DNA from 3 places in the Aliinostoc maniaoense genome. Region 2 is predicted to be linked to each of the others. Evidence: predicted binding sites of a transcription regulator. Region 2 holds the regulator's gene; each other region holds the start of a gene.

What was found. The regulator NtcA, encoded in region 2, controls nitrogen genes in cyanobacteria. The targets are predictions, from matches to a motif close to TNTGTANNNNNNNNTACANA.
Region 1: a site for NtcA is predicted at 2,238-2,257, ahead of ACPZ3T_RS10470 (cell division protein SepF). Genes of this name have one in related genera too.
Region 3: a site for NtcA is predicted at 4,321-4,340, ahead of gifA (glutamine synthetase inactivation factor IF7A). Genes of this name have one in related genera too.

Annotation. Positions count from the first base shown of each region.
Region 1 covers NZ_CP187952.1:2,328,370-2,338,806, reverse strand. Annotated here, with positions in the region: gene ACPZ3T_RS10485 (anthranilate synthase component I) at 1-257, shown strand, start outside; gene pipX (transcriptional coactivator PipX) at 972-1,250, shown strand; gene ACPZ3T_RS10475 (YggS family pyridoxal phosphate-dependent enzyme) at 1,247-1,915, shown strand; gene ACPZ3T_RS10470 (cell division protein SepF) at 2,365-2,958, shown strand; gene proC (pyrroline-5-carboxylate reductase) at 3,058-3,873, shown strand; gene ACPZ3T_RS10460 (hypothetical protein) at 3,824-4,006, shown strand; gene ACPZ3T_RS10455 (DEAD/DEAH box helicase) at 4,081-6,753, shown strand; gene ACPZ3T_RS10450 (hypothetical protein) at 6,828-7,502, shown strand; gene ACPZ3T_RS10445 (DUF4189 domain-containing protein) at 7,506-7,970, opposite strand; gene plsY (glycerol-3-phosphate 1-O-acyltransferase PlsY) at 8,031-8,711, opposite strand; gene ACPZ3T_RS10435 (Uma2 family endonuclease) at 9,003-9,653, opposite strand; gene ACPZ3T_RS10430 (DUF3086 domain-containing protein) at 9,794-10,437, opposite strand, start outside.
Region 2 covers NZ_CP187952.1:6,460,995-6,471,431, reverse strand. Annotated here, with positions in the region: gene folP (dihydropteroate synthase) at 1-680, shown strand, start outside; gene ACPZ3T_RS28430 (SPFH domain-containing protein) at 888-1,724, opposite strand; gene ACPZ3T_RS28425 (SLBB domain-containing protein) at 2,216-3,712, opposite strand; gene ACPZ3T_RS28420 (ABC transporter ATP-binding protein) at 4,154-5,137, opposite strand; gene hisB (imidazoleglycerol-phosphate dehydratase HisB) at 5,258-5,887, opposite strand; gene fabI (enoyl-ACP reductase FabI) at 5,998-6,774, opposite strand; gene ntcA (global nitrogen regulator NtcA) at 7,260-7,931, shown strand; gene ACPZ3T_RS28400 (DUF3084 family protein) at 8,102-9,526, shown strand; gene ACPZ3T_RS28395 (pre-16S rRNA-processing nuclease YqgF) at 9,547-9,993, shown strand; gene ACPZ3T_RS28390 (DUF3146 family protein) at 9,990-10,253, opposite strand.
Region 3 covers NZ_CP187952.1:5,185,714-5,196,150, reverse strand. Annotated here, with positions in the region: gene ACPZ3T_RS22570 (DUF4365 domain-containing protein) at 1-485, opposite strand, end outside; gene ACPZ3T_RS22565 (FAD-dependent oxidoreductase) at 554-2,341, shown strand; gene patX (heterocyst-inhibiting protein PatX) at 2,430-2,660, shown strand; gene ACPZ3T_RS22555 (ferritin-like domain-containing protein) at 2,999-3,898, opposite strand; gene gifA (glutamine synthetase inactivation factor IF7A) at 4,413-4,616, shown strand; gene glnA (type I glutamate--ammonia ligase) at 4,722-6,137, opposite strand; gene apcB (allophycocyanin subunit beta) at 6,498-7,007, shown strand; gene ACPZ3T_RS22535 (class I SAM-dependent methyltransferase) at 7,391-8,152, shown strand; gene ACPZ3T_RS22530 (M4 family metallopeptidase) at 8,918-10,000, shown strand; gene ACPZ3T_RS22525 (hypothetical protein) at 10,091-10,285, opposite strand; gene ACPZ3T_RS22520 (RNA-guided endonuclease InsQ/TnpB family protein) at 10,345-10,437, shown strand, end outside.

The DNA.
Region 1 (10,437 bases), 2.6 Mb from region 2:
GGCGTGGCAATCTAGACTTAAATATCTTCATTCGTACCTTACTATTAACCCCCCATACCTCCCCAAATAACATCAACCATATCTCCACTCCCCCATCTGTTACAGATGCGATTTATCGCCTTTCCCACTCAGCACTCAAAACCGTCTGGGGACAAGTAGGCGCGGGAATAGTTGCCGACAGCAACCCCGAAAGAGAATGGTACGAATCTCTGCACAAAGCCCAAGCGCAATTAGCAGCGTTGAAAATGGTTAATTAGGGGTGTAGGGGTGTAGGGGTGTAGGGGTGTAGGGGTGTAGGGGTGTAGGGGTGTAGGGGGCAGGGGGCAGGGAGCAGGGAGCAGGGGGCAGGGGAGCAGGGGAGCAGGGGAGACAAGGTAGACAAGGTAGACAAGGTAGACAAGGTAGACAAGGTAGACAAGGTAGACAAGGTAGACAAGGTAGACAAGGTAGAGAATAACTTATGCCCAATGCCCAATGCCTAATGCCCAATGCCCCATGCCCCATGCCCAATGCCCCATGCCCCATGCCCAATGCCCCATAACCAATTCCCAAAACTGTAACAATACAGACTGTTAAAAAGAGCAATTGTTTAGGAAAATTCCCCTGTTGGCTATTTTGCTCTAACGAGCGATAATTATGGCAACATAGAGAGATGTAAGAGTAAACAGCAGTATGAGAGTCGGCTTTTGCCCTGGACGAGTTCAACGGGCGCATCCCATCATAGTTAGAATTGTAGAAGTTATTCCCCAGCCTACATACTCACTCTGTTCTCTTTTGCTTTTTGTCTTGTTTTACTAGCTTCATCTACCTCATCACCAACAGATCAAGGTCGTCGTTAATTTCATTAAAGGGTAGAATTTGCTGATTCCCAATTTAATTTCTACAAATATTCTGGCGAAAGGCGGATATTATCGTCTGAATGTTTGTACTTCACTGCCAAAAAATATATTATTCTCCTACTTGACTCCTAGATGAATCCAGAAAACGCAGAAACTTACATCAATCATCCCACTTGGGGTTTACTATATCGGATCTGCATGGTTGATGAAGCCCAGGATCTGTTCACTACACTTTATGCCCAACGCCTGTTTTTTTTGGTGGTGAATGATATGAAAGCATTGAAATTTCAACCCATAGGGCGTACAGAGGCGAGAATGTTGTTGGAAAATCGTTTACGAACTTTACGTCGTAATGGTCAGTCACAGGAGTACGATCAGCTTCAGAGTGTTTTCCAACGCACCTTCCAATGACTAGTTCCATCAGCGAACGTATTACTCAAATTCGTGCATCTCTTCCAGATTCAGTCAGGTTAATTGCTGTCACTAAGCAAATGCCAACTGAAGCTATCCGTGCTGCCTATGCAGCTGGTATCCGTGATTTTGGCGAAAATCGCATTCAAGAGGCTGCTACCAAACAAGAACAGTTACAAGACTTATCAGATATTACTTGGCATTTTATCGGTCATTTGCAAAGTAATAAAGTCAAAAAAGCCCTGGAACAATTTACTTGGATTCACTCTGTAGATAGTTTGCCGCTAGCACAACGTTTAAATCAAGTGGCACAACAGCTAGGAGTTACTCCTCAAATCTGCTTGCAAGTGAAAATTCTGCCTGATCCTAGTAAATCGGGTTGGACTGTGCCGGAACTACTAGCCAATTTGCCCGACCTTAATCAGTGTAAAAGTTTACAAATTCAGGGTTTAATGACAATTCCGCCATTCGGTCTAAATGATGCGGAGATACTTTATGTATTTAATAGTACTTGCAAATTGGCTAAAGAAATTTCTGAGCAAAACTGGGATCACATCAAAATGCAAGAATTGTCAATGGGTATGTCAGGGGACTACCAACTGGCCGTACAAGCTGGGGCAACAATGGTAAGATTAGGAACTATCTTGTTTGGTAAGCGCACTTAGGTAAAACACCCCTGTGATTTTTTGATATTATGTGCCGTTGTCCAGTATGTTCTACGGAGACTCAAGCTATATACGTATGCCGTTTTTTACATAAGTTTTACTTTTAAACAAAATAAATAATCAAAAAAAGCTTTAAAATCAACTTACGTTCGGATCTGTGTTGAGATATAATCTTGACTCAATTATTGTATCTAGGTTAATGTACAGACGTTCGATACAATACCAATTTGAAACAAGAATGCCAGAGATACACATACCTAAACAGTTGTGATATCTAGCTTTCTGAATTTTCAATTGCTACAACGTCAGTCCATTGCCAATAACAGTAGTAGATGCTACAAATAGCGATAAAATTATTGGGATTGTCTGCCCTTTGTAGCGTTCCCATTGGCTACATCATTTGATGAAGCAAAATCAATAAAGGCAATTATCAGCAGGAGCGTCGCTAAATGAATAATATATTTTCTAAACTACGAGACTTTGTAGGTCTCAACGAGCAAGTAGAATACGAATACTACGAAGAAGAAGCAGATACAGACAACTACCAAAATCTGTATCAACAAGAAAATCCCCAACCAGCACCAGCAGAAGCCACCCCACCTAATCGACGTTGGCGAGAACCAGTGACTACAATGGGTGATGACGTAGTAACAGGAACAAAATCGACGATGGGGAATGTGATTGGTATGCCAGGAGCAATTAACGGGATTTCTGAAGTATTAGTACTAGAACCTCGGACATTTGAAGAAATGCCCCAGGCAATTCAAGCATTGCGTGAGCGGAAGTCAGTAGTGTTGAATCTGACAATCATGGATCCAGATCAAGCACAACGTGCAGTTGATTTTGTTGCTGGTGGGACTTACGCATTAGATGGGCATCAAGAACGCATTGGCGAAAGTATCTTTTTGTTTACACCCAGTTGTGTGCAAGTCAGCACCCAAGGTGGAGTTATCCATGAAGTACCCCAACCTCCAGCCCGTCCTCGTCCTGCTACCCCCAGTCCAAGTACCTGGGGTAATGAAGGTAATCGGATGGCACAATAAGGTTAAATTAGTCATTAGTCTATAGTCAAGAGTCCAAAGTTGCTAATTTTTGACTATTGACTATTGACTACTGACCAATGACTCATGACTAAGTGACTAATGACTATAAAATTTGGTTTAATTGGTGGTGGGGTAATGGGAGAATCGCTGTTATCCCGCCTTATTGCAAGAGAAATTTATCACCCCTCAGAAGTCATAGTCAGCGAACCCCAGCCAACGCGACAAGCTTTTTTAAAGCAAAAATATGATGTGAGTGTCACCACAGATAACCGTCGGGTATTTAGCCAAGCCCAAGAAGTTTTGTTTTTGGCAGTCAAACCCCAGGTATTTAGTGCGATCGCTCAAGAATTAGCAGATATCATTTTAGTCACAGACAACTCACCCCTAGTCATTTCCATTTTGGCAGGAGTGTCTTTACATCAACTAGAAGCAGCATTCCCCGAATTACCAGTAATTCGAGCCATGCCCAACACCCCCGCCACAGTTGGGGCAGGTATGACTGCCATGTGTCTAGGAGCATACACCCATCCCCCACACCAACAGCTAGCACAGCAAATATTTTCAGCCGTTGGGGAAGTAGTAGAAGTAAATGAATCCTTGATGGATGCTGTCACAGGTTTATCTGGCAGTGGCCCGGCTTACGTCGCCATTTTAGTAGAAGCCCTTGCTGATGGAGGAGTTGCCGCAGGTTTACCGAGATCAATTGCTAATCAACTAGCCCTACAAACAGTCCTGGGGACAACCAAATTATTACAAGAGAGCAAAATGCACCCCGCCGAACTCAAAGACCGCGTCACTAGTCCTGGCGGTACAACTATTGCAGGGGTAGCCAAATTAGAACAGGCAGGATTTCGTTCTGCTTTAATTGAAGCAGTTAAAGCAGCTGCATGGCGATCGCAAGAATTGGGGAAATGAGGGGGTAGGGGGCAGGGAGCAGGGGGGCAGGGAGCAGGGGGGCAGGGAGCAGGGGAGACAAGGGGGACAAGGGAGACAAGGGAGAAATATTTACCGCAATGCCCAATGCCCCATGCCCTATGCCCCATATTAAATTCCCAATCCCACTATCGAAGTTGACAAAAGACTCGTTAATATAGTAAACAGTTCGGTTGTAAAAGTGATTGAGTGAATTATCCCGCACCATCTCCAGAGCTAGACTTAGGGTTGATATTTCCCTTTGAGCTAGATCAGTTTCAAAAAGATGCGATCGCGTCCCTAAATGCTGGACGCTCCGTGGTTGTATGCGCCCCCACAGGTTCGGGCAAAACTTTAGTCGGTGAATACGCTATTTATCGCGCCCTAGCACGAGGAAAACGGGTATTTTACACCACTCCCTTAAAGGCACTGTCGAATCAAAAATTACGTGACTTTCGGGAGAAATTTGGCTTTGATTCGGTAGGTTTGTTAACGGGGGATGCCTCCATTAATAGGGATGCCCCAATTTTGGTGATGACTACCGAGATTTTTCGTAATATGCTCTACGGTACACCAATCGGGCAGGTTGGGATTTCCTTGGTGGATGTGGACGCAGTAGTGTTGGACGAATGCCACTACATGAACGATCGCCAACGCGGTACAGTTTGGGAAGAATCGATTATCTACTGTCCCCGTGAAGTCCAACTAGTTGCCCTATCCGCTACTGTTGCCAATAGTGACCAACTCACCGACTGGTTAAATCGTGTTCACGGCCCTACTGACTTAATTTACTCGGATTTTCGTCCTGTCCCTTTAGAATTTCATTACTGTAGCCCCAAGGGACTGTTTCCCCTGCTCAATGACAGCAAAACCAAAATTAACCCCCGTCTCGCCAACCGAGGTAAAAGGCGACAAGGAGAAAAAGGTAGACCAGAAGCCCCCAGCATCCTCTATACCCTCAACCATCTCCAGCAACGGGATATGCTGCCGGCGATTTACTTTATCTTTAGTCGTCGGGGATGTGACAAAGCTGTAGCAGAAGTAGGTGACTTGTGGTTGGTAGATAATGATGAGTCTCAAGTGCTGCGGCGACAAATTGACGACTTTTTAACCCGTAACCCCGAAGCAGGGCGTTCAGGACAAATTGCCCCCCTATATCGTGGCATTGCGGCTCACCACGCCGGAATTTTACCAGCTTGGAAGGTTTTGGTAGAAGAATTATTCCAACAAGGTTTAATTAAAGTGGTGTTCGCCACCGAAACCCTAGCAGCAGGCATTAATATGCCCGCTAGGACAACCGTGATTTCCACCCTCTCCAAGCGTACTGACACCGGACACCGCCTCTTAAACGCTTCCGAATTTCTGCAAATGGCGGGTAGGGCAGGGCGGCGAGGCATGGATAAACAAGGTCATGTCGTCACCGTGCAAACTCCCTTTGAAGGCGCAAAAGAAGCGGCCTATTTAGCTACCTCTAAGCCAGACCCCCTAGTGAGTCAGTTTACCCCTAGCTACGGTATGGTTTTAAACTTACTACAAACCCACACGATAGAGGAAGCTAAGGAACTGATAGAGCGTAGTTTTGGCCAGTACATGGCGACACTACACTTAAGACCAGACTATGAATACATTGAAGAACTACAAATTGAATTAGCCACATTACAGGAGCAAATCGCTTCCGTCAGTCAACATGAAGTAGCGATTTATGAAAAATTGTGGCAACGTCATAAAGTAGAACGCCAGTTATTGAAAACACTACAACAACAAGCCCAAGAAGCGCGCAAAGAACAAATTAAAATGCTTCTGGACTTTGCTGTTTCCGGTACATTACTGAGTCTTAAAGGCAAAAATACTACGGTTTCTACACCTATAACAGCCGTTTTAGTAGGTCAGTCTCCGACGGCGGGTCAATCTAGTTACTTGGTATGTTTAGGGCAAGATAATCGCTGGTATGTAGCAACTAGTGAAGATGTAGTAGATTTATATGCTGAAATACCTCGCATAGACATACCACAAACCATAGTTCCACCCCAACAGTTAGTCTTTAAGCCTGGACAATCCTATCGGGGAGATGATATTACAGATGCGATCGCTCAAAGTATCCCAGAACCGGATCAATCTTTGCATCTTGCTCCAGAAGTAGCAGAACAACTCAGTCGTGTCACGGCTGTACAAGCTCAGTTAGAAGCCCATCCCTTGTATCAATCAGGAAATATTGCCAAGGTTTTTAAACGTCGGGAACGCTACGCTGAAATTGAAGCAGAACTAGAAGAATTGCAGGGGTTAGTAGAGCAACAATCTCAACGTTACTGGGAAGAATTTCTCAATTTAATCACCATTTTGCAGCAATTTGACTGTTTAGATAACCTAGTTCCCACCCAATTAGGACAAGTTGCTGCCGCCATTCGGGGAGAAAATGAACTGTGGTTAGGTTTAGCCTTAGCTAGTGGTGAATTGAACAACTTAGATCCTCAGCATTTAGCGGCTGTCATCGCCGCCTTAGTGACAGAAACCCCCCGTCCTGATAGCCGAGTTAACTTTAATCTGTCTCCAGAAATAGACGCAGGGTGGTCGAGTTTACAAAAAATCCGTCGTTCTGTCTTAAAGGTGCAGTATCGTCACGGCGTAACCTTGCCCGTAGGGTTAGAAAATCGATACATAGGCTTAATTGCCTTAGTTGAACAGTGGGCTTTAGGTACAGAATGGGTAGAATTATGTGAAAACACTACCTTAGATGAAGGTGATGTTGTCAGAATTTTACGCCGCACACTGGATTTATTATCACAAATACCCCATGTCCCCCATTTACCAGATTCCTTACAGCGTAACGCCTATCGCGCCATGCAACTCATTGACCGATTCCCCGTCAATGAAGTAGTAGAGTAATTAATTCAAAATTCAAAATAAAATTTTGAATGGTTGATGAGGTTACTGCTCACAAAATTTTCAGGCTGATAGGTATGAAAACATTTATCCCAACTATGGCTGCGGCTACCTTAGCTGTGTTACTGGGTGACTCCATTCCTAGAATAGTTACACTACCCCAAAACAATTATCCAGAAGTGACAGTTGCTCAAGCAGCAACTTTAAAAGATACCTTAATTGTGCCTGGGGAAAGAGTCGGCCCGGTAACACCCACAACCACCAGGAAGGATTTAACCAAAATTTTTGGTGCATCTCGTCTGGTTGATAAAACAATTCCTGGTGCTGAAGGGATAGGTAGTTTTGCAGCTACCCAAGTCAATTTAAATCAGGGACGCTCATTTTTGATAGTCTGGAGTGATAACACTCGGACAAAACCCCTAGATGTGCGTAATCTAGGTTATGCCTGGAAAACCCGTGAAGGTATTGGAGTCGGGACTCCCTGGAGTGAGTTACGTAAAAAATTAGGAAATTTTAAACTGTTCGGATTAGGTTGGGATTACGGCGGAACTATTCTTCTAGAAAGTAGTAAGTTATCTCGCTATCAAGGAAAGCTGATTTTAAGAGTCAGCGCAGATTCTAAAGCTGCCGAAAGATATCCTCAAGATTCCCAAGCAGTGTCAGGAGATAGCACTTTTTCTTCTACTAATCGTCACTGGCAAAGATTAGGAATTAAGGTATCTGAAGTAATTGTTATCCTCAATCCCGATTGAAGTCTAATCATTAACCGGGTTTAACACAGTCCCATTATCTATGACTTGGTATCTAGCTTCTCGTGTATACACAACCCGACAATTGACACCGCCATATTTTTTGCAGGTTTGCACAGCATATTGTCCAGCGATCGCACGACCCCGGCGAGGATATCTGGTATCATAACCCCAGCCTGTGCCATAAGCACCGTTAGACCCAACAGCTAAAGCTCCCCAAGCGTTTTTAAACCACACTGGAACTGAGCAATCATTGGCACGAGATTGTTGTTGACAATAATAAAAAGCACCGCGTTCAGCTTCTCGACGTGACAAACCAGTTGCCGAAGTGTAAACTCCTGTAGATGGGGAATAAGCGATCGCACCAAACAAATCTGGAGTTTGAGCTTGGGCAACCTGGGTAAATCCTGGTAAAGTAGCTAATAAGGTAGCGGCTGCTAAGAAAGTTTTTTGTAATTTATTTGCCAACATAATTTTTGTTTGAACTGTGTGCTAGAGAACTACAGTATCTTTATGTAGGCATTCCGCAATTTATGTATTAGTTTCTGTTTCGGTGGTTAACTTCTGTCCAATTTTCGGTTCTGTACCAGCTAATAAACGCTCAATATTACCTCGGTGACGCAAAATTACATACAACCCACCAGCTACACCAAATAGGATATAGGGTAAGGGTTGGTGGAAAATTGCCATGAGGATAGAGACTGCGATCGCCCCAGTAATGGAACTTAATGATACAATCCGCGATATCGCCACAACTACGGCAAACACGCCCAGGGTAGCTAAACCCACTTGCCAAGACATCGCTAATAAAATTCCTAAACTGGTGGCGACGGATTTACCACCTGTAAAACCTAAAAAGATAGACTTACTGTGTCCCAAAATGGCGGCTAAACCTACTAAAGTTACTAGCCAAGGTTGCCAAAGTTTTACGTCTACTGTGGTGGGAAGCAGATTTTGAGTAGAGGCGAAGTTAAATAAATAATAGACTAGAGCGATCGCTAATACTCCCTTGAAGCAATCTACTAATAAAACAAATGCGCCTGCTCCTTTACCCAAGGTTCTCAACACGTTGGTTGCGCCTGTTGAACCTGAACCGACTTCCCGGATATCAATACCCTTAAGTTGTTTCACCGCAATATAGCCTGTGGGAAAAGAACCCAACAGGTAAGCTAAAAGTACAACTACACCACACAAACTTAACCAAACAGCCATAGGAAATTTACAAGCGTCAATAGTTTATAGTCCCTAGTCTATATTGAGTCGTCCAAGTTAATCTTATGAATCAATCTAAGTAAAACGGTGTCAATAACTAAAAGTTTGTAGTGTACCCCTGCGGGGAAGCAAGCTACGCGCAGCGTCTCGTTCGCTGTAAGCGTCTCGTAGAGAAGAGAGGACTTTAGTCCTCTCATAAGGACTAAAGTCCTTACTACTAACTAGATACCAGTTTTTTAACATTACTTCACATCGTTTCGTTTTTTCAACTCGTTCTACTTGTAAGGCTTTTTACTTGGATAAAACTTCACGTACCCACTGACGAAATGCTCGTCTTCCTGTACTAGATCCTTGTGTCAGACTCAATTGTAAAAATTGTAATATGCCCTCAATAATAGGCAATTCGGCAAATATAGAGCTATTTTCTACCTCAATATACTCCCCTTGCTCCAGCAGAAAAACCTGTAACTTGTCATTTGCATAACACCAAAGTTCAGGTACTTTCAACGCTACATAAGCTGAAAGCTGAGTCTTGGAAGTAATATCAATTTCGATAGCTAAATCTGGTGGTGGATCAACTGACAAATCTATTCGTCGTTTACCAATCATTTTACTGGCGTTTTGGATGTAGAAACAGGTATCTGGTTCAATACCTGCTGACATTTCTGAACGCTTAAATGTGGTTGAACCGTAACCTTCCCAATCAAGTTCTAGCTCATCGAGTAACAGCTTTACCATGTCACCAATGAGTTCCTTCGTAACTTCATGTTCTGGTAACGGCATCCGAATTTCTAGCACCCCTTGATAATAAGCAACTCGTGCGGCGCGGTGTTCTCCGATTTCGTCTAAGATGGCTTCAAACTCAGTCCAACTAATATCTCGCAATGTCAAACATTGTCCTGGTTGAACATCAATTTGACGCAGTTGCAGTGTAACAACCATTGCATCCTCCGTACTGATTACTGTTCGGGGCTAGCTCCACACTTTCATTAACTGTTAACTGTTGTACGGGCGGGTTTAGCAATGTATATGTTTTCCCATGAATATCTCACATAACCCGCCCCTACTGACTAATGACTAACCTAAAAGTCATCATCATAATTTCTCATAGCTTTAGGATCAGGGGCAAAAGCTAACCACAAGGGGAATTGTAGTAGTCCTAAGCTGATTTGCTCCTCGGAGTCGTCAATGAGAATTAAGGGTAGTTGATTGGTTTTGACGAGACGGTCTGCTTTTTGTGCTAGAGTATCTGCTGTTTCAAATAATACTACCCCCCTATCTGGGCCAAAGTCTGGACGACCTATGCCTAGACAATCTTGTAAACCGCGCCGCCATTCACCTAGACGCTCAGGTGTGTTAGCTAAAACCAGGGTACGTAGGCGATCGCCATACAGTTTATGTAATATCGAAACTGCTGCCGAAGCAATCAACACATTCTGCAAGCGGCTACCCATTGTCCGCAAAGCACCCCGTCCCCCTTGGTTAAAAAACCAATTGGCAACTCGTTCGGCGTGGACTGGTTCAAAGGTGCGGCGCAATTGCCAAGGTGGGCCATAATAATCGGGTTTGTTACGATATTGATCAATTAAGCGACGAATTTGCTTAGTTGTGTCTTGAAACTGTTGCGCTGCAAATTGGGGAGTTCCCGGTTGGGGTTCAGCCTGTCTAGCTTCTTTGATAACTACAGTCGGTTTTTCTCTGGCGGTGACAGGGGGGACTAATTCTA
Region 2 (10,437 bases):
GTGGGCAATCAACTAGACCAGGCGCAGAGCAAATCAGCCTAGAAGTAGAACTAAATCGGGTACTGCCCATCTTAGAGGTTTTAAGACCAAAAATTTCTGTACCCATTTCAGTAGATACAACTAGAGCAACTGTTGCTAAAGCTGCCATACAAGCTGGCGCAGATATCATTAATGATATTTCTGGTGGCATATTTGACCCCCAAATGTTGCCCACAGTAGCTAGTTTAGGTGTGCCAATTGTGTTGATGCACATCCGAGGAACACCCCAAACGATGCAACAAATGACAGAGTATCAAGATTTAATCGGAGAAATTTCTAGTTTTTTAGCTCAACAAATTGCATTAGCCACAGATTTGGGTCTTGAGCCAGAAAAAATTATCATTGACCCTGGTATTGGTTTTGCTAAGAATTATGAACAAAATCTAGAAATTTTGCGCCGCTTGGGTTCATTGCGATCGCTAAATTGTCCTATCTTGGTGGGAGTATCTCGCAAAAGTTTTATTGGTCGGATTTTAAACCAACCAGACCCAAAGGCCAGAGTTTGGGGAACGGCTGCGGCCTGTTGTGCAGCTATTTGCAATGGTGCTGATATCCTCCGAGTTCACGATATTCAAGCCATGCGCGATGTATCTTTAGTTGCTGATGCTATATATCGAGGTGAGAAAGGGGATAGGGAATAAAAGGGTGTTGTATCTTCAGCGTGGCTAGTATCAAGCAACACCAGACCATCTATCTTAATATCTAGTTCGGATAATTAGTAATAATTCTCTGAACTGTGCAGAAACAGACAAACTATTTCTTTCTCCCTGTTCCCTTGAGCTTCTAATTATAAGTCTTTCACCGAACAGGATATTAGACACATCACCAATCCCTATTCCTAAAGCAACTTACCCATGTTCAGTATTTTTACCATTACCCTCAGTAGTAACTGCCTCAGCAATCACCTCTTTCATTAACTCCCCTGATTTACCGGGATCTACAAACACAACTTTGGCATTTGGACTTTCTCCCAACCTATAGCTAGCATTAATATAATCTTGCGCCACTAAATACCGCAAAATTTCCTTGGTTTCAGGATTGTTACGTAATCCTTCAGCAATTATCTGTATGGAACTCATAGTTCCTTCTGCTTTCTTAATGGAGGCTTCTCTCTCAGCTTCTGCTTCAGTAATCAAGGCGCGTTTTTTAATTTCCGCCGCTCGCTCCTCTTCCATTGACTTAAGTACACTGTCCGGTGGTGTAATTCTTTGGATATCTAAGCGGATAATCTCAACTCCCCAGTCTAGTGTTGTCCTGTTCAACTGGTCTAAGATGGCTTTATCCATCTCTGCCCTTGAGATATTCGTTTCTTCTACAGTATTCTGAGCAATAATTTCTCGTAGTGTAGTCGTTGCTAACTGTGTAAGTGACCCTTGTAAATCTTCAATCGCATAAAAGCTTTTCTCAATGTCTTTGATGCGCCAGAACACTACAGCATCAACTTCTAAGTAGATATTATCCTTAGTGATGACGTTTTGTGGCTTAATATCTATGAACTGTTCGCGCGTAGTATCTTCCATGACAATTTGATCAACCAGAGGGACAACAAAGTTTAACCCTGGTGTCAAAGTACGATGTTTTCGTCCCAACCGTTCAACCAAGGCGGCATTCCCTTCGTTGATAATTTTGGCAGATCCCAAAGCATAGGCTATAAGTGCTAAGACTACAGCAATAATTGGCTCCATATATGCTCCTACTGGCTTTTAAGGAGATTTTAGTTTAAAGCACATGGTACTACCATGTTTTACATTTGAGTCTAATGTTTTCAGTTTGTAACTTGTAACTTTATCAACTCAGTAGTCAATAATTATAGTTATATTAACGTAATCACAGTAAAGCACAATTAAACTCGATGTCGAGAGATTTTTGTTTACCTTGGCATATATCTGTGAGTATCCAATTTATGGGAATCCAAAAAAACGGCAAAAATAGGGGTGAAATTCTTCCTCCAACCCTACCTCCACCAAAGAACTTTTTCAGCAAAGCCTATTTAATTATTACAATGGATGGTTGGTGCGTGACGCGATAAGTCTCATGACTACGTTCCAATACTTTCCCAGCGTCACACACCCTACTTATATATTTAATGATCAGCGATCGCACTCGGATTAGTTCCAAAAAAATTTGGGGACAACAAGAATTAACTTGCGTCCCCAAGGAGTAATTGTATCTAAACTTACAATCCAAACAATCTCAACATATTCACGATAATACCTAAAGGCCCGGCTACGATGCTCAGACTATCAGTAGTTCTGGCAATACCAGAGCGATTAACCACTACAACATCATTATTGTGGAGAATGGGATTAGTTTTATCGTTAATTCCTTGACTGAAATCAACTTTAATCTCGCGCTTGGTGACTGAGCCATTAGGATTCAAACGAATTAACTCTACACTCCCTGTCCGCGCTCTAGCGTCATTAAACCCACCAGCCGCCAACAGAGCTTGGTTTAATGAACTATTCGGTTGCAGTTGTACTGCTCCTGGTTGTTTAACTTCACCTACTACCCCAACTTGGATTCTAGCAGGAGACAAAGTTGTAGTTGCTAATTGCGTAGCTTCTGCTGGAGTCAGTTCTGTAGCCGTCGGCACAACAATTGTGTCTCCATCCTGGACAATGATGTCTTGATTGACATCACCATTTTTTAACAATTCCCAGAGATTAATATCTACAGTTTGTTCTGAACCTGTTCTGGTGGGTCGGCGTAGCTTAATATTGCGAATATCGGCTTGGGATGTAATCCCCCCCGCTAATTGAATGGCTCGTGTCACATTAGGTAAGCCAGAGCCTGCTGCACCGCCATTTTGTGCATCGGTTGAGCCTGCGGAAACTAGGTAAGAACCGGGACGATAGACTTCACCAATAATTGCCACTGTGCGGGGTGCGGTTTGGCTAGCAGCAAAGTTAGCAGCAAACAGATTCCGCGCTTCTGCCACATTAAAGGAGGTGGCTGTTGGCACAACAATGACATCGCCATCCCGTAAAGTAATATCTTGAGCAGTATTCCCTGTTTCGATCAGATCCTTGAGATTGAGAGTTACCACTTGCTCACCAGAGCGTCCTATTTTCCGTCTGAGTTTGACTTGGGTGACATCGGCGGCTAAAGTTACCCCTTGTGCTGTAGTTAATGCAGCTAAAACAGTTGGGTATTGTACCCCCGGATTATTACCTGCACCGCCTTGCAAACTTAAAGTGTAAGCACCGGGACGGGTTACTTCCCCAGCCACCAGAATATTAATAGGACGGGGAGATAAAAGATTAATAGAAATTTGAGGACGTTTGAGAAACTTGCGATATTTTTCGGTGATGATATCAGCAGCTTGTTCAGTACTCAATCCCTGAACAGAAACACTACCAATTAAAGGCAGGTTAATAGCTCCACCGGGAGGAATTTGGTATTCTCCAGTATATTCTGGTACTTCAAAAACATTGACACGAATCAGGTCTCCGCCTCCCAATAAATAATTAGTATCTGGTTGTTGTACTGGCGGAGATACTGGTTGGGAATTAGGAAATACTTGCGCTCTGGTTGCAGGTACTGTTTGTGAATTAGGAGATACTGATTGTCCCTGAGCTAAACTAGCAGACGGCAAAATGAGATGAACAGCTGTTAATAAAGCTGCACCCACAGCTGACTGGGTTATAAATTTCAGCGAACCTCTGTTAACCATATTTACCTTAAACTCTGAGACTACAAGTGGTAAAGTATTGTCTAAACATTTTAATCTTGACTATACTTAAGTATTTAGGTTTCCCGACAATCTTATTTTCCTGAAAAATCTATCTTTCCCGGAAAATATTTGGTGTGATTTACTAATTTATAGTAAACTTAGCTGCCAGATAACCTGCTGGAAATACTAGATTTTATCGGCAATGTGGCTAGATTTTATGTGGTACTAAAAGTGGTATCTAAAATTACTGAAATCCCTAATAATAAAGTGAGAAACATCATATGGTTAATTACTCAATTGTTAACCTATCTAAAGTTATATATTTCCATGAATCTGGAAAATAAATATAGAGCATGGTAGTACAATTCAAGAAAATAATAAACCTTGTTTTCTCGGATTGCGATGGATTCAAAACAGTATCTTAAAGTGGGTGAATATTTACTAGTTAACAAAGTGATTTAGTTGACTGATCTGTTGAATAAAAAATTCTTCTAAAGATTGCCGAGATAAATGTATAGAAATAACTTTGCCCCCCATCAACCGCAAACTACCTAGAAAATCATAGTAATCAGCTTGTAGTGTACCGTGCCAAGTACCGTCCGGTTCAAACACTATACTTGGTAGCCATTTTTTGAGGATTGCCAAATCACCCCCTTCACCTTTGATATGATATATTTCATCTCTGCCTAATAATTCTGTTAGCGAACCGATGCAGATTAATTCGCCTTGGGCAAGAATGGCGATGCGATCGCAAATTTGTTCTACTTCACTGAGAATATGGCTATTAAAAAAAATTGTCTTGCCGGCAGCTTTTAATGATAGGATTATTTCCCGCATCCGATAGCGTCCCAGGGGATCGAGTCCCGACATCGGTTCATCGAGAAAGATTAATTCGGGATCGTTAATTAATGCCTGTGCCATTCCCACACGTTGTAACATCCCTTTGGAGTAACGACGCATTTGTTTTTTGCGTGCATCAGCTAGGGATAACCCCACTAAATCTAGTAGTTCGGGAATCCTTTGGCGTTGCACACGAACGGGAATTTGGAATAAACCCGCAGCTAACTGCAAAAACTCCCAACCCGTAAGATACTCATACAAGTAAGGGTTTTCACTTAAGTAGCCAATGCGTTGCTTAATGGAGCGATCGCCTAAAGGTTCACCTAATAATAAACCTTTCCCAGATGTAGGGCGAATAATCCCTAGTAATAACTTTAACAGAGTAGTTTTACCTGCACCATTCGGCCCCAATAACCCAAAAGTTTCCCCCTGATAAACCGTTAACGAACAGCCTTTGAGGGAGACAACTTTTTGATTCATCCAAAAGCCAGTACGATAGACCTTTCGTAACTCAGAAGTAATAATGACCGCAGGGGTATCTGTTGTAGCCAGTTGAGCATCAGCATTGTCTTGAACAGACTTCATCTCAGTTTAATTAACACAGCATTGGTTACAAGTTACCCAATAGGATAACCGCGATCGCCTACAAATGTGTTAATTGTTGCAAATTTTGGCAAAGGAGTTAACTGATAACTCCAGGAGAGTTCAAAGCACACCCTTAGAACTGGGAATAGTTCCAGCACGACGAGAATCAACTTCGACAGCCATGCGTACTGCTCTGGCGAAGGCTTTAAACGTCGCCTCAATAATATGGTGAGAATTTATCCCATCTAACTGGCGAATGTGCAGCGTCATTTGACTATGGTTGACTAACGCCACAAAAAATTCCCGTACTAATTGCGTGTCATAAGTACCCACCCGTTCAGTAGGAATTGTTAAACCATAACTGAGATGAGGACGACCAGAAAAGTCTAGTGCTACTTGTACTAAAGCTTCATCTAAAGGAGCTAAAAAATTACCAAAGCGAACAATACCTTTTCTATCACCCAAGGCTTTGTGTAAAGCTTGACCGAGGGTAATACCCACATCTTCATTAGTGTGGTGATCATCAATCTCCCAGTCTCCTGTGGCTTTGACATCCAAATCAATCAAGCCGTGGGAAGCAATTTGATGCAGCATATGATTCAAAAACGGAATACCCGTTTCGGCATGGCAAACACCACTACCATCTAAATTGATGGTAACTTGCACATCAGTTTCACCAGTAGTGCGATGTACTGAGGCAATGCGAGCAGTTGAGGAGAAATTAACTTGGGGATAATCGTTGATTTTCATAGAGATGTAGGGACTGGGGACTGGGGATTGGGGGTTGCGGATGCAAAAAGTAAAAATTAAAAGATTCTTTTATTTTCTTTTGTTTTTTTACTTTTTACCTTTGACTTTTTTTACATTCCCATAATTTCATATCCTGAATCAACGTAAATCACTTGTCCGGTAATACCACTTGACAAGTCACTAGCCAAGAAAGCTGCTGTGTTACCTACTTCTAATTGAGTGACAGTACGACGCAATGGCGCAACTGCTTCAACATGGTGAATCATATCTAAAATACCACCCACGGCACTAGAGGCTAAAGTGCGAATTGGCCCGGCAGAAATGGCATTGACACGAATATTTTCGGGGCCGAGTTCCGATGCTAAATAACGTACACTAGCTTCTAACCCAGCCTTCGCCACACCCATAACGTTATAGTTGGGAACTGCCCTCACACCACCCAAATATGTCAAGGTAATGATACTTCCGCCTTCCGTCATTAAGGGTTTAGCTGCACCACTTAGTTGTACAAGTGAATAGGTGCTAATTTCTAAAGCTGTAGCAAAGCCAGTACGGGAAGTTTGGCTAAAACCTCCACTTAAATCATCTTTGTTAGCAAAAGCTAGACAATGAATCAAAATATCTAGCCTGCCCCATTTATCGCGGATAGTCTCAAAGGTAGATTGAATCTGTTCGTCGTTTTGGACATTACAGGGAAGAAATAAGCTGGGGTTGAGAGGTTCTACTAGTTCAGCAACCTTCTTCTCCATTTTCCCCTTGTCGTCTGGTAGATAGGTAATGCCGAGATTTGCTCCGGCGGCGTGTAGTTGTTGGGCAATCCCCCAAGCAATAGAGCGATTATTGGCAATACCTGTCACCAGAGCGTTTTTTCCATTCAGATTCAGCATAGAAACCTTTGATGTGAACGATTGATGAAATGAGGGACTGGGGACTGGGGATTGGGGACTGGGTATGATTTTTGATTTTCCTTTTCCCCTTTACCTTCTGTCTCCTGCGCCCTGTCTCCTGTCTTCATGAGCATACTAGAATCTGGGGCGTGTTTGTCTTGTTTTTATACAGGATGAGCAAAAATGATGATTAGGAATGGCGTTTTTGAGATTTAAAATACATATTATTCCTTAAGATATTTTCAAGATTACTTAAGTTTTTAGATGAAAAACCTGATAGTTCTATTAAGTAGAAGTATCTATCAAGAATTGCTGGCTAAAAATTGCCAAAATTAGGTATCATTATAAACAAATAGCTATGAAGTTATGGGTTTGAGTATAGGAAAGTACAGCCGGATTAACGGTGCTTTATTGATTTTTCAGCTGTATTCTTAGGTAATTAGTTTTTACTTTTTTTTATTCCGGCATTGGGTAGGGGAAGGGAGATGATCGTGACACAAGATAAGGCCCTAGCAAATGTTTTTCGCCAGATGGCAACTGGAGCTTTTCCGCCAGTTGTCGAAACGTTTGAACGCAATAAAACGATCTTTTTTCCGGGCGATCCTGCTGAACGAGTTTATTTTCTTTTGAAAGGCGCAGTCAAACTTTCCAGGGTGTATGAGGCAGGAGAAGAAATTACAGTCGCACTACTGCGGGAAAATAGCGTTTTTGGTGTGCTGTCTCTGTTAACAGGTAATAAGTCTGATCGGTTTTACCATGCGGTGGCATTTACCCCGGTAGAATTGCTGTCTGCACCCATTGAACAAGTCGAGCAAGCCCTCAAAGAAAATCCTGAACTATCTATGTTGATGCTGCGGGGTTTATCTTCGCGGATTTTGCAAACAGAGATGATGATTGAAACCTTAGCCCATAGAGATATGGGTTCGAGATTGATCAGTTTTCTGTTGATTCTCTGCCGTGATTTTGGGATTCCTTGTGCAGACGGGATCACAATTGATTTGAAATTATCTCATCAAGCGATCGCAGAAGCAATTGGTTCTACCCGCGTCACAGTCACCAGATTACTAGGGGATCTGCGCGAGAAAAAAATGATTTCTATCCACAAGAAAAAGATTACTGTGCATAAACCTGTGACTCTCAGCAGACAGTTCACATAAAATTCACAGCAGTCAGGAGAGATGAGGCGTGTTATATTTTGGTAGATAACACTCATAGTTGGCAATAAATCTCAAATATTGAGTAAGATCAGCTATTGCCAACCCCCCATCCTCCACAGATAATGACTGAAAGTAGTAGGCTGTATCTGGAAACAATTCGGTAGCTGAAGATGACCACCGGCTACATCCTCATTGCAGCAATTTTAATTTTGGGAGGCGTAATTGCCACAGTTGGCGATCGCATCGGCACAAGAGTTGGCAAAGCACGCCTCTCACTCTTTAAGCTTCGCCCCAAAAATACCGCCGTAGTAGTCACTATTGTCAGTGGTGTACTAACAGCGGCCACCACCCTAGCTATTCTATTTCTGGCGGATGAAGGCTTGCGGAAAGGGGTGTTTGAGTTAGAAGATATTCAACAAGACCTCAGACAAAAACGAGAACAACTTAAAGTTGCTGAACAACAAAAAAGCCAGGTAGAGGCTGAACGCAACAAAGCCAATCAAGAATTAGAAACCACCAAACAAGAAAAATTTAAAGCCCAACAAGATTTAGCGCAAACCCAAACTAAACTTCAGCGCACCCAAAACCAATATCAAAAAGCCATAACTGAACTCCAAAGTGTTTACAATCAAAGAAAAGCACTACAGATAGCCGTTTCTAAACTAGAGGCAGAGCGTAGACGATTGTATGCTGAAGCCCAACAAGCTATTGCCCAGCGCGATCGGGAAATCGCTAAACGCCAACAAGCCATAGAACAACGCGATCGGGAATTGACTAACCGTCAACAAGCAATACAACAACGGGATCAAAAAATTGCCCAACTAGATAAACTCATTCAAAATCGTAATCTAGAGATTAACAACAGAGAACAGATAATTGCTAAACGAGAATCTCTACTCAAAGAATTGGAAAAACAACAAGATTATCTAGAACAGGAAGTAGCAAGACTAGAAAAATATTACCAATCATATCGTGACTTACGCTTAGGTAAATTGGCTTTAGTCAGGGGTCAAGTTCTGGCTGCTGCTGTAGTGCGTGTGAACCAACCCAATACCGCCAAGCAAATTATCATACAACTACTCCAAGAAGCCAACCGCAATGCTAGCATCGAATTAGCTGAACCAGGAACTGCGACTAATACAGAACTGCTGCGTGTGACTCCAGATAGGGTTGAGCAGCTGATCAAACAGATTAGCGATGGTCGAGAATACGTAGTTAGAATTTTCTCAGCTGGTAATTATGTCAGGGGTGAAAAGCACATAGAATTTTTCGCTGATACAGCTAGAAATGTTTTAGTATTTTCTGAAGGTGAGGTCTTGGCCACAACTACCGCCGACTCTAAAACTATGACCTCATATCAGTTAAGACAAAGATTAGACTTATTAATTTCAGCATCCCAATTCCGCGCCAGAAATGCCGGCATTGTGGAAAGTGTACAAATCGATGGTACATTTATTCGCTTTGTTTCTCTATTGAGACAGTTTGAGCAACCAATAGAAATTAAAGCCATAGCAGCAGAAGATACTTATACGGCTGGGCCATTGAGAGTCAAACTCATAGCAATTCAAAATGGCAAGGTTGTTTTAACTACTTAATTCTTTTGAATTGATTCATTATGGATTTTAGTGAATTTTCCCCAACCCAACCAGTTATTTTAGGTTTCGATCCCGGTAAAGATAAATGTGGTTTAGCCGTGATGGGATTAGACCGAAAATTACACTACCATCAAGTTGTAGTTTCTCAGGAAGCGATCGCTACTATTAATATCCTACGTCAAAGCTTTCCTGTTTCTTTGTTGGTGATGGGCAACCAAACCACAGCCAAACGCTGGAAACAGCAGTTACAGCAAGAACTAGTAGAACCATTAAATATTATCTTAGTAGACGAGCGTTATAGTACCTTAGAAGCCCGCGATCGCTATTGGCAGATGTATCCCCCCAAGGGACTCACCAAACTACTGCCCCAGGGAATGCGCCAACCACCACGCCCCATAGATGATATTGTGGCTATTCTGTTAATTGAAAGATATTTAAGCCGACTTACCGAATCAGTTAATAGTTAGAATTGGGCGCGAATTTTAAAAGCATAATCTCCTCCTGGTTCTAGTTGATAATCTTGCTGTTCTAAAAAACGACCAAGAGGTTCTTTAATTAAAGCACGCCCCTGAGAAGGCTTGACAGAAAGCTCTCCCTGGCGAAAATTCCATTGGAAATGCCACTCAAAATCCCCTGCACTGACTTCACCTTCTAGAAACCCGTGTTGCCAGGATTGGCGAGTAATTTTGACGTGCGCTGTAGTTTCTGGTAAACGTTTAGCACTCACAATGCTTGGTGTTAATTTAGGCTATATTCTATTTACCAAACTTCGCCGCGATCGACAAACTAGCAACCTGAGTATTTTTGCATCAGTTATTAGGTATAGGAGTTGACAGTTGACAGTTGACAGACTTGAAAGCCTTTTATTTTCATCATCTATCTGGCTATGGCTATATCAGTCCTGACAGCGT
Region 3 (10,437 bases), 1.3 Mb from region 2:
TTTAACTGGCTTAGAACATCATCCCGATATTGTTTAAATTGTTTTATAGCTTCTACATCTATTATATTAGTCTTCGGCAAATAAACAGTTACACTTTCGCCAAGCTGTGCTATATTAAATCGCTTTATATTTTCAAAATATGCTTGCAGATACAACCAATAAGCTTGACTTGATTGGGAATCATATATTACTAAAATACAAGGCATCGGCTCGAATAACCACAACTCTAAATCTGCTCTTGCTAGCTTAAAAGCAATGGTTTTTTCATCTGTGAGTGTCTTTAAGTAATCAGTAGCTTTTAGCTGTATATAAACTTGACCATTTTCAATTTCACCATTGATATCATAGGTAAACATCACTAGATCGTAGCCGTAATCATGCTGTATACGTTCTACCGAGTAACCACATAAAAAAATATATCTTTCAACATAATTAATACTTAAATCAGCAATAATATGCTCTCGTGGTCGCTTTTTTTTAACCATTTCAGAAGTTGTAAATTTGACATTTCTGAATCATATCAAAATTGTCAAAAATCTAGTGAGATTAACGCATGACTGATCAAACTTATATAACTGATGTCTTAGTTGTCGGTGGTGGTACTGGCGGGACGGCTGCGGCTATTCAAGCGGCGCGGCTGGGTGCTAACACTATCCTGGTGAGTGAATTTCCTTGGTTGGGGGGAATGTTAACTGCTGCTGGAGTATCCGCACCTGATGGGAATGAATTAATGGCATTTCAAACAGGGATATGGGGCGCGTTTTTGGGAGAATTAGAGCAACGACAACCAGGGGGATTAAATAACAGTTGGGTGAGCTTTTTTAGTTATGATCCCCGTGTAGGAGCAGAAATTTTTGCTGATTGGGTGAAAGATTTAGCAAATCTGCATTGGATTTCTGGACAAGTCCCCCTAGAAGTATTCAAGCAAGATAACTGTATTACTGGTGTCCGGTTTGCAGATTTTACTGTGCAAGCCAAAGTGATTCTCGATGGGACAGAGTTAGGAGATTTATTAGCTTTAGGAGAAATACCTTACCGTTGGGGTTGGGAACTCCAGTCAGAATGGCAAGAACCCAGCGCACCTATTGAATTTAACGCCATTACTGCTAAATATCCTGTACAGTCACCGACTTGGGTAGTCTTAATGCAAGATTTTGGCGCAGATGTCGCCCCAGAAATTCCCCCAGCACCAAATTATGATGCTTCGTTGTTTATCGGTGCTTGGGAAAACTACGGTGCAGAGAAATTCTTGAACTATGGTCGCTTGCCAGGTAATCTATTTATGATTAACTGGCCTATCTGTGGTAATGACTATGGTGAAGGAGTAGGACGACTGATAGAGTCAGCCACAAATAAGAGTGATTTTTTACAAGAATCTCGCTGGCATAGTCAAAATTTTGTCCATTTTATTCAAAATCAGCTAGGTAGGCGTTATGGTTTAGCAGAGCAAGTTTTTCCTCATACTGATGCAGGGTTTGCTCTGCATCCCTATTACAGAGAAAGTCGCCGCTTGGTAGGACTGAGGACGGTGAAGGAACAAGATATTTTACCAGTGCCAGGGGGTAGGGTAGCTGCTTTATTTGAGGACGCGATCGCAATTGGTAATTACGCTAATGATCATCATTATCCCGGTTTTGACTTGCCACTACAACCAAAATCCATCCGTTGGGGAGGACGCTGGACGGGAACACCTTTTACTATTCCCTACCGTTGTTTAGTTCCAGCTACTACAGACGGTTTATTAGTCTGTGAAAAAAATATTTCTGTTTCTCATATTGCCAATGGTGCAACGAGATTACAGCCTGTAGTCTTGGGTATCGGTCAAGCGGCGGGAATGGCTGCTGCTATGTGTGTAGAGTTAAATTGTCAACCGCGAGATTTACCTGTCAAGGCTTTGCAGGAGGCTTTATTGCAAGACCAGCAAGCCCCAGCCGCTATCATACCTTTATTTAATCTTGTACCCGATCATCCAGAATGGCTGCAATGGCAAACGTATTATGTCAATGAGCCTCAAGCCTATCCCACTAGTGGTAATTGTCCCCCTACCGTAGATCAGTATTACCACTCAGATATCAATCAAGTATTTACACGGGGAACTAACTGCTTTACAGGCATTCTTGAGATTTTAAATCAGCAGGATTACAGTTTCACTGTCACTGCTCCAGCTGCTAATCTAGGGCAAACTTGGCAGCTTGTGACCTGGCGATCGCACATAGACGCGCAGCTGCAAAACTTAAGTCATCAACAACACCTAACTGTTTGGGGTCGTCTAAATGATTCTGGTAACTGGCTCTTAGTTGAGAGCCATGAATTATATCCTATGCAAAAAAAATTTCAGTAAAAAGCACTACTTTTTTTTAGATTTTTCCGGACTTAGATCAAAAATCCCAGTAGCAGTAAATAAGAAAGTTCACAAAGAGATTCCTAAAATGCGTGCTACTGTTCCGTTATTAATTTCCAGTCTGGTATTTGCTTCCCTAACAGTTAATTTCCCCAAAATGATCAATCAAAATTTGGTCATTTCCTCAACTACTGCACAAGATTTACTGTCATTAAAACCTCAAAATCAACGTAATGAACCAGAAGGTGCTAAACCAGTTCGGGGTAGTGGACGCAGGAGTTTAATAGAATCACAAAGAATTACCTATCCTACTGTTTAGTCATCACAGATTTTATTTGTTTTGTGACGATAAAATCCAACAATATTCCACTCTTTTAACTAGCTTTTTTAGGAAGAACACAAGTTTTTAAAATCTTGGATTACAACTACCTAGTAATTAACTACCTAATTGACAGCATCACCACTCTTCAGACCAAATATAATGATTTCATTAGCAGGGGTCAGTTAGGTTAATTTACAATCAGACAACAGGGTCAAAAAATTTTGTATTCACCAGGTTTTGAGCTAATCTTTTGCAGACTTGAGTAGGGGTGTACACTTTTACACCCCTAAATGATGTATTGAGTTTGAATCCTGAAAATTGTTAATTCGAGTCCCTTATGGCTTGCTTGTCTTGGGCTGATTTTTTTGTTTTTGCAGGCCATTTAAAAACATTGGCACAAATTTATCAAAAAATGCCTCTGGGTCACGTTGCCAAGCTTTTTGTGCGGCCTGAAGTCTAGTAAATTGTAAATTTGGTGCTAACAAAGTTTGGGGTAAGCGTTCCATTAGATATTGAGGACGTTCCCAGACTGGCATTGTATTTGCTACTTCCACAAGGTTAGCTACCCGTCGCAATTCTGCACCAAGGGTAATATCCATTCCTGACTCAAAAGCAGCTTGTTCAATAGCCGCATATTTGCGCTTGGCTTGCTCAACTTTTTGGCGATGTTCAGGACTTTTATCTGCTATCTGTGCTAACCAACGATTACCCCAACGGACGTGTCCGGCTTCTTCTGGGAGAATCTTTTCAATCGTTTGGCGGATTTTAATATTTTCTGCGGTTTGGGGTGCTTGTTTGAGGGCGTAAATGTGAGCAGAAAAATACTCACAACCTCGTTTTTCGGTGACGTTGATGGCAGCTAAACCAGCAATTAAGCCTGATTCTAATTGCTCTGGAGAATTGTATGCGTCTTTGTCTAGCAATCTTTCAAATTCATCTATATAAGACGAACCTGGGGGTGTACCAACATTTGCCCCCAATTCCACTAATAAATCAGTTAACCACATAGCATGACGCGCTTCATCAGCGATGTGGTGTGATAAATCTCTAATCAGTTCTGGTGGTTTACCGTTGAGTCGTTCTATTAAATCAGTTAAATCTTTACAGCTACGCTGCTCACTATAACGATAGCGGTTGAGAGTGATCAAGTGAATTTCGCGATCGCTCACTACCTGTTTGAGTACATCTCGCGCACTCAAACTATTTTGGAATTTTCGTGGATAAATAACTGTCATGGTTTTAGTGGAAATTTATTAACTATGGCGGATTTGATCCTGGCCTGGGGTTTCTTCACCTGTGTTGGTGAGAAACTAGGCACAAGAACATAACATTTCTTTACAATAGTGATTCTAAATCAATTAAATCTGGAAAGTACCTTGCGGCAGAGATAAAAAGCATCAAAATTTACACACGTTAACCAGTAGCAACAGCCATTTTCCGGTTCTCGTTGTTGAAATTGGTAGTAAATCTTAATTTAATGATGAAATCTTGATATTTTTGCCTCAACAAATGTAAACAACGGTAAAGATTAGATCATCAGGCTGGAGATCAGTATTTCTTACAGTCTAGAGAGAATAGGAATTTTGTCCGCAAACCATTCATAAAAATAGAGTAACTAAAATTACAGTAATATTAAGTTTTATAACAAAAACCAAATTTAGTAGTTTATGTTACAGAATTTTTGCTAAATTGATTAACACAGAACTACAGATGAATCTAATATTTGTAAATCCATAGGGAGGCAGTGTTATGTCTATTCAAGAAAAATCTCGTGCGATTATGATCCGCCAGTATCAGCAAATCAAAAATCGTCAACAATCGATGCTGATGCGTGCAGCACAAGAGATGGGTCTTCCTGCGGAAGAAGTATCCCACTATTGGAATCCCATTCAAGGGAAGATTGATCCTACAACAAGAATGATTTACGGTCGCAGCAATGCGGCCATGAGCTAGGAAAAAATAACGAAGTTCTCAGATATCGTGACCACTCCAAAAAAAAGCCACCCCCAAGGGTGGCCAATTTTATCTCTGGAATTATAGATTGCCAACAGATGTTAATTAAACGTCGTAATAGAGATAGAACTCATAGGGATGAGGACGTAATTGTAACTGCTTAACTTCGTTAGCTAGCTTGTAATCAATCCAGTTTTGGATAAAATCTTCAGTGAATACGCCTGATTCTGTCAAGAAAGCGTGGTCATTCTCCAGTGCTTCCAACGCCAATTCTAAAGAACCGGGGGTGGAAGGAACTTTCGCCAGTTCCTCTGGAGAGAGTTCATAGATATTTTTATCTAAAGGTTCACCGGGATGGATTTTGTTCTTGATGCCATCAATACCGGCACACAGCATAGCTGCAAATGCCAAGTAGGGGTTAGAGGTAGCGTCTGGACAACGGAACTCTAAACGCTTGGCTTTGGGGTTAGTGCCAGAGAGAGGAATACGGACAGAAGCGGAACGATTACCTTGGGAGTAAGCCAAGTTTACAGGTGCTTCATACCCAGGTACTAGACGCTTGTAGGAGTTGGTGGAGGGGTTGGTGATAGCCAACAATGCTGGTGCGTGTTTGAGGATACCACCAATGTAGTACAGTGCCATGTCACTTAAACCAGCATATTTGTCACCGGCAAACAGAGGTTTACCATCTTTCCAAATAGACTGGTGGGTGTGCATCCCAGAACCGTTATCACCAAACACAGGTTTGGGCATGAAGGTAACGGTTCTGCCGTATTTCTTAGCTACGTTTTTGATGACGTATTTATAGGTCATCAACCAGTCAGCAGCTTGGATTAACTTACCAAAGCGGAAGCCCAATTCGCACTGACCGCCAGTGGCTACTTCGTGGTGATGCTTTTCAATAGGCACACCTAGTTTTGCCATCGTCAACAGCATTTCTGTCCGCATATCTTGGAAGGTGTCTGTTGGCGAAACGGGGAAGTAACCTTCTTTGAAGCGAGTTTTGTAACCAAGGTTGGGGCTTTCTTTTCTACCGAAATTCCAACGGCCTTCTATTGAATCTACGTGGTAGTATCCCTCGTTGGCAGTTTGGTCATAGCGGACATCATCAAAGATGAAGAATTCAGCTTCAGGGCCAAAGAAAGCAGTGTCACCCAGACCGCTAGACACTAAGTAGTCTATGGCTTTTTGGGCGATAACCCGTGGGCAACGGTTGTACCATTCGCCAGTACGGGGTTCTTTGATGCTACAAATAATACTTAATGTTGGCTCTTCCATGAATGGGTCGATCCAAGCGGTGTTAGGATCTAGCACCATTGTCATGTCTGATTCTTCGATGCCTTTCCAACCCCGGATGCTGGAACCGTCGAAGGGTACACCATCAGAGAATGAACTTTCGTCAATCTGGTCTTGGAACACGGTGAGGTGCTGCCAAGTGCCGAGGGTATCGACGAATTTTAGGTCAATCATCTGGATGTTTTGGTCTTGAATCATTTTCAAGACTTCTTGTGGGGTTGTCATTTTTACTCCTTCTCTGCCAATTTCTTAACGTCAAACCAGAATCTTGCCAAAGCATCCTAACCCTACTGAGCGGAACAAAGTTGTGACACACCTGAAATATCGTAGATTCTCAACATTAGAGAGTTTTGTAGTGGTTGTTACAGATCATCTGGATTACAGGTAATATTAACCTTTCTTTCGACATCTGCACAAAAGAGGGAAAGTTAATCTCAGAGGGGTCAACTTTGACATAGAATCCTTAAATAATGGATAAATGGTTTTTGTGCCAAATCTATATTTAAATAGCACAAAAATTTACTGGTGCGTAAGTGCAACCAAATAAATATCAAACCACGATAGCAACGATTGGGAGAAGAAGGAATGCGTGACGCGGTAACAACCTTAATTAAGAATTATGACGTAACTGGTCGTTATTTTGACCGGAATGCGATTGATAGCTTGAAATCCTATTTTGAGAGTGGCACAGCTCGCGTGCAAGCTGCGGCTGCAATTAACTCGAATGCGGCTGCCCTGGTGAAGCAAGCTGGTGTGAAGTTGTTTGACGAACTGCCAGAATTGATTCGTCCTGGTGGTAACGCTTATACAACTCGTCGTTACGCAGCTTGTTTGCGAGATATGGACTACTACCTGCGCTACGCTACTTATGCGCTGGTTGCTGGTAATACCAACGTTTTAGATGAGCGTGTTCTGCAAGGTCTTAGAGAAACCTACAATTCTTTGAGTGTGCCTATTGCTCCCACAGTTCGCGGTGTGCAAATTCTCAAGGATTTGGTGAAAGAACAAGTAGCTGGTGCGGGTATAACTGACACTGCTTTCGTTGATGAGCCATTTGACCACATTACTCGTGAGTTAAGCGAGCAGGATGTGTAAGAAGGCAGGGGGCAGAGAGCAATGCGGTCTTGGGCTTTGCCCAAGTGGAGCAATTGCGGAGGGGCAGGAGGCAGGGGGGAGATAACAAATAATTTTTTCCTTGACTTTACTACTACCTGCTCTAGATTCAGCACTTGCTGAGTCTGTCATCTAAATTTTTGTGAAGCGATCGCCTGACAAAAGATGTTCAGAGGCGATCGCTTTTTTTACATAAATTTACAATGATGGCTATGGTGCGATCGCTGTGCTTAGATGCTGTAGGTCAAGTCACGTAATATGATGATTTACTAGCAATAACTACTACACTGAACAATTATCTTGTAACAAAAACAGCAGATACCTTGGTGAGCATTATTGTTCAACTAAATCAAAAGGAAAATTAAATGTTTAAGAAAGTGACACCTGGTACTACAAGCAGACTCACAATTGTTGACCATAATGAAACTTATGGAAGGCACATTTTACAAAAAAATATTCAAGGATTAAATATTAAAAAATGTGTAGATTTAGGATGTGGGACTGGTGAAGATTTACTAATCATCAAACAGGATAACCCAGAAGCTCAATGTATTGGTATTGATTATGGCAATTGGAATATACAAACATTAATACAAAGAGGTATAGAACCTATTTCACTTAACATTGAAAATCAGTATCTACCTTTTGAAAATGAATCTATTGACTTGATTATAGCTAACCAAATTTTAGAACACACAAAAGAAATATTCTGGATAAATCACGAAATATTTAGAACTTTAAAAATAGGGGGTTATTTGTATTTGGGCGTACCAAATGTACTTTCTTTCCATAACCGCATTTTAGGTATTTTTGGGATGCACCCAACTTGTTCAAAGTTAATATCTGCTCATGTAAGAGTATTTTCTAAAAATGATACAATTCAATTTTATAAAAATATTGCTGGACGTTTTGCATCTGTTGAAAAATTCTCTGGTTCTCAATTCTACCCTTTTCCCAAAATAATTGCCCGTCCATTATCAACTGTATTACCTTCACTTGCATTTTCAATTTTCTTTATGATAAAGAAAACAGAAGAATACAAAGCAGAATTTGTTGAATGGCTAGTTAAAACGCGCCTTGAAACAAACTTTTTTAGCGGACAACAGGATAGTTTACAGCACTTTTGAAGTAAGTGACGTAGAGCATGAGTAATGAGTAATGAGTAATGAGTAATAAGTAATGAGTAATGAGTCAGGACTTACGCAACTGGCATATTAGTAGGGTGCGTCAGATATCAAAAATGTGGTTCGATTTTCTCTACAGGATCATTGACTTGACTAGCTGATTATTGCTACTAACATACCAAAAAAGCGATCGCCATTTTTTTGCCGATTCTGGTAATCAAGTTAATCAGCAATCTCCGAAGTATTAACATTGTGCCAAATATGGCATTCTTAATACAGAAATGTTATCAGTCAATTTCTGTTGTCAGTTAGTAATTGACGAAAGTAGATAGCCTATTTTTTTAGCAATATAATTTAACATTAACCACTAGAAAAAATTATCTTGTCAGTAATAGAGATATTACTGGCTTAATCTACATAATTTTAATTCGTGTATGTAATCTATTGAGTAATAACCCCATCAAAATATCTACATTATTCTTGATGTGAGTATTTTTTTAGTTATTTTTAATTACTAAAAATAATCAGGGATTACAAATTTATGAATATAAATAAAAAATGATTTTTACGGGATATCAAAATTTGATTGGTTGTTCAAAAACCTATTGATTTTTGAGAGATTTATTAGACAATAAAAAGTAGAAAAGATTCATCAGAATATCAACCAGGGAATCGCCATCTCCATTAATCCCTCTGCTCCTGACATGACAACCGTGGTGTTTTATCCACGGTTGTTCCTTACTTAATTACCAAAGGAGACTGTATTAGATGGCTAGGAATAAACAGAAATCATCTAGATTCAATTGTGATCATTCCAGCAAAACAAGATGTCCTATATGTTGTGTTATCCCGCCGCATATCCTGGAAAATGTAGCGGTGAATGGTACAGAACAACAGCGCAATTGGGCGTTCCATACATTAAATCTTTCGGCACAGTTGCGCGGACGTAGAGACATTGTTGGCAATATTTCTTTTGCACCTTCCCCTGGTGAAAAAAGCCGCACAGTTTATGATGCTAAAAATCTTCAGTTACTACCAGGAACTATAGTCAGAAGCGAAGGTGATCCTCCGAGTGAGGATGAAACAGTCAACGAAGCCTATGATGCGGCTGGTGCGACTTATGATTTATTTTACGAAATATTTGAGCGCAATTCTATTGATAATAAAGGACTGCGTTTAGATTCAACAGTGCATTATGGTGTGAAATACGAAAACGCCTTTTGGAATGGCGACCAGATGGTTTACGGTGATGGTGATGGAGAATTATTTGATCGCTTCACTAAGTGTATTGATGTGATTGGACATGAGTTAACACATGGTGTAACTCAGTATGAGGCTGCATTAATATATTATGGTGAACCAGGAGCGTTAAACGAATCCTTCTCTGATGTATTTGGTGCTTTGGTAAAACAGAGGGTAAAAAATCAGACAGTAGAAGAGGCTGATTGGATTATTGGTGAGGGTTTATTGATGCCAAGTGTCAAAGGTGTTGGTATTCGCTCTATGAAAGACCCAGGAACAGCATATGATGATCCTGTATTGGGTAAAGACCCCCAACCAGGCCATGTCAAAGAGCAATATATAGGCTGGGCTGATAATGGTGGGGTACATATCAACTCAGGTATTCCTAACCGTGCTTTCTATTTAGCCGCTATGGAAATAGGGGGGTACGCTTGGGAGAAAGCCGGGAAAATTTGGTATATTGCTTTATGCGATCGCCTGCGTTCTAAAGCTGATTTTAAAAAAGCTGCCCATGTGACTGTGCAAATAGCCAGCGAACTCTACGGAGATGGAAGTTTAGAACATCAAGCCGTACAGAAAGCTTGGCAAGAGGTGGGAGTTTTGAGTTAATTCGTAATTCGTAATACCGCTACGCTGAAGCAAGCTACGTAATTCGTAATTTGCTAGACCAATATAACTGCGGCGGGCTAGCCCCTGGCTTTAGACATGGGGGTTAGCCGCAGGCGAATTTATTCGCCGTCCAAACTCTTCAATTAATTCACTAACGCTAATACCTCTATTGCTGGACTCCATTTTCATGTTTTTCCAAGCGGTAGGCGTAACTACTATCTGATGCCTTTCTTTAATTTCATCATGCAAAATTGGCACATTTTTTAATCTTTTTTTAGTTGTCATACTTAGATATTGTGTATATACTAAATATAATCTATCAAATACAAGGGGGTGATTCAAGAGTGTTAGTAATGGAGTACAAAGCAGTTGTCAAAAAGGCACAAGCCAAAGCTATAGATGAAGCTATCCGCATAAGTCAATTCGTCAGAAATAAG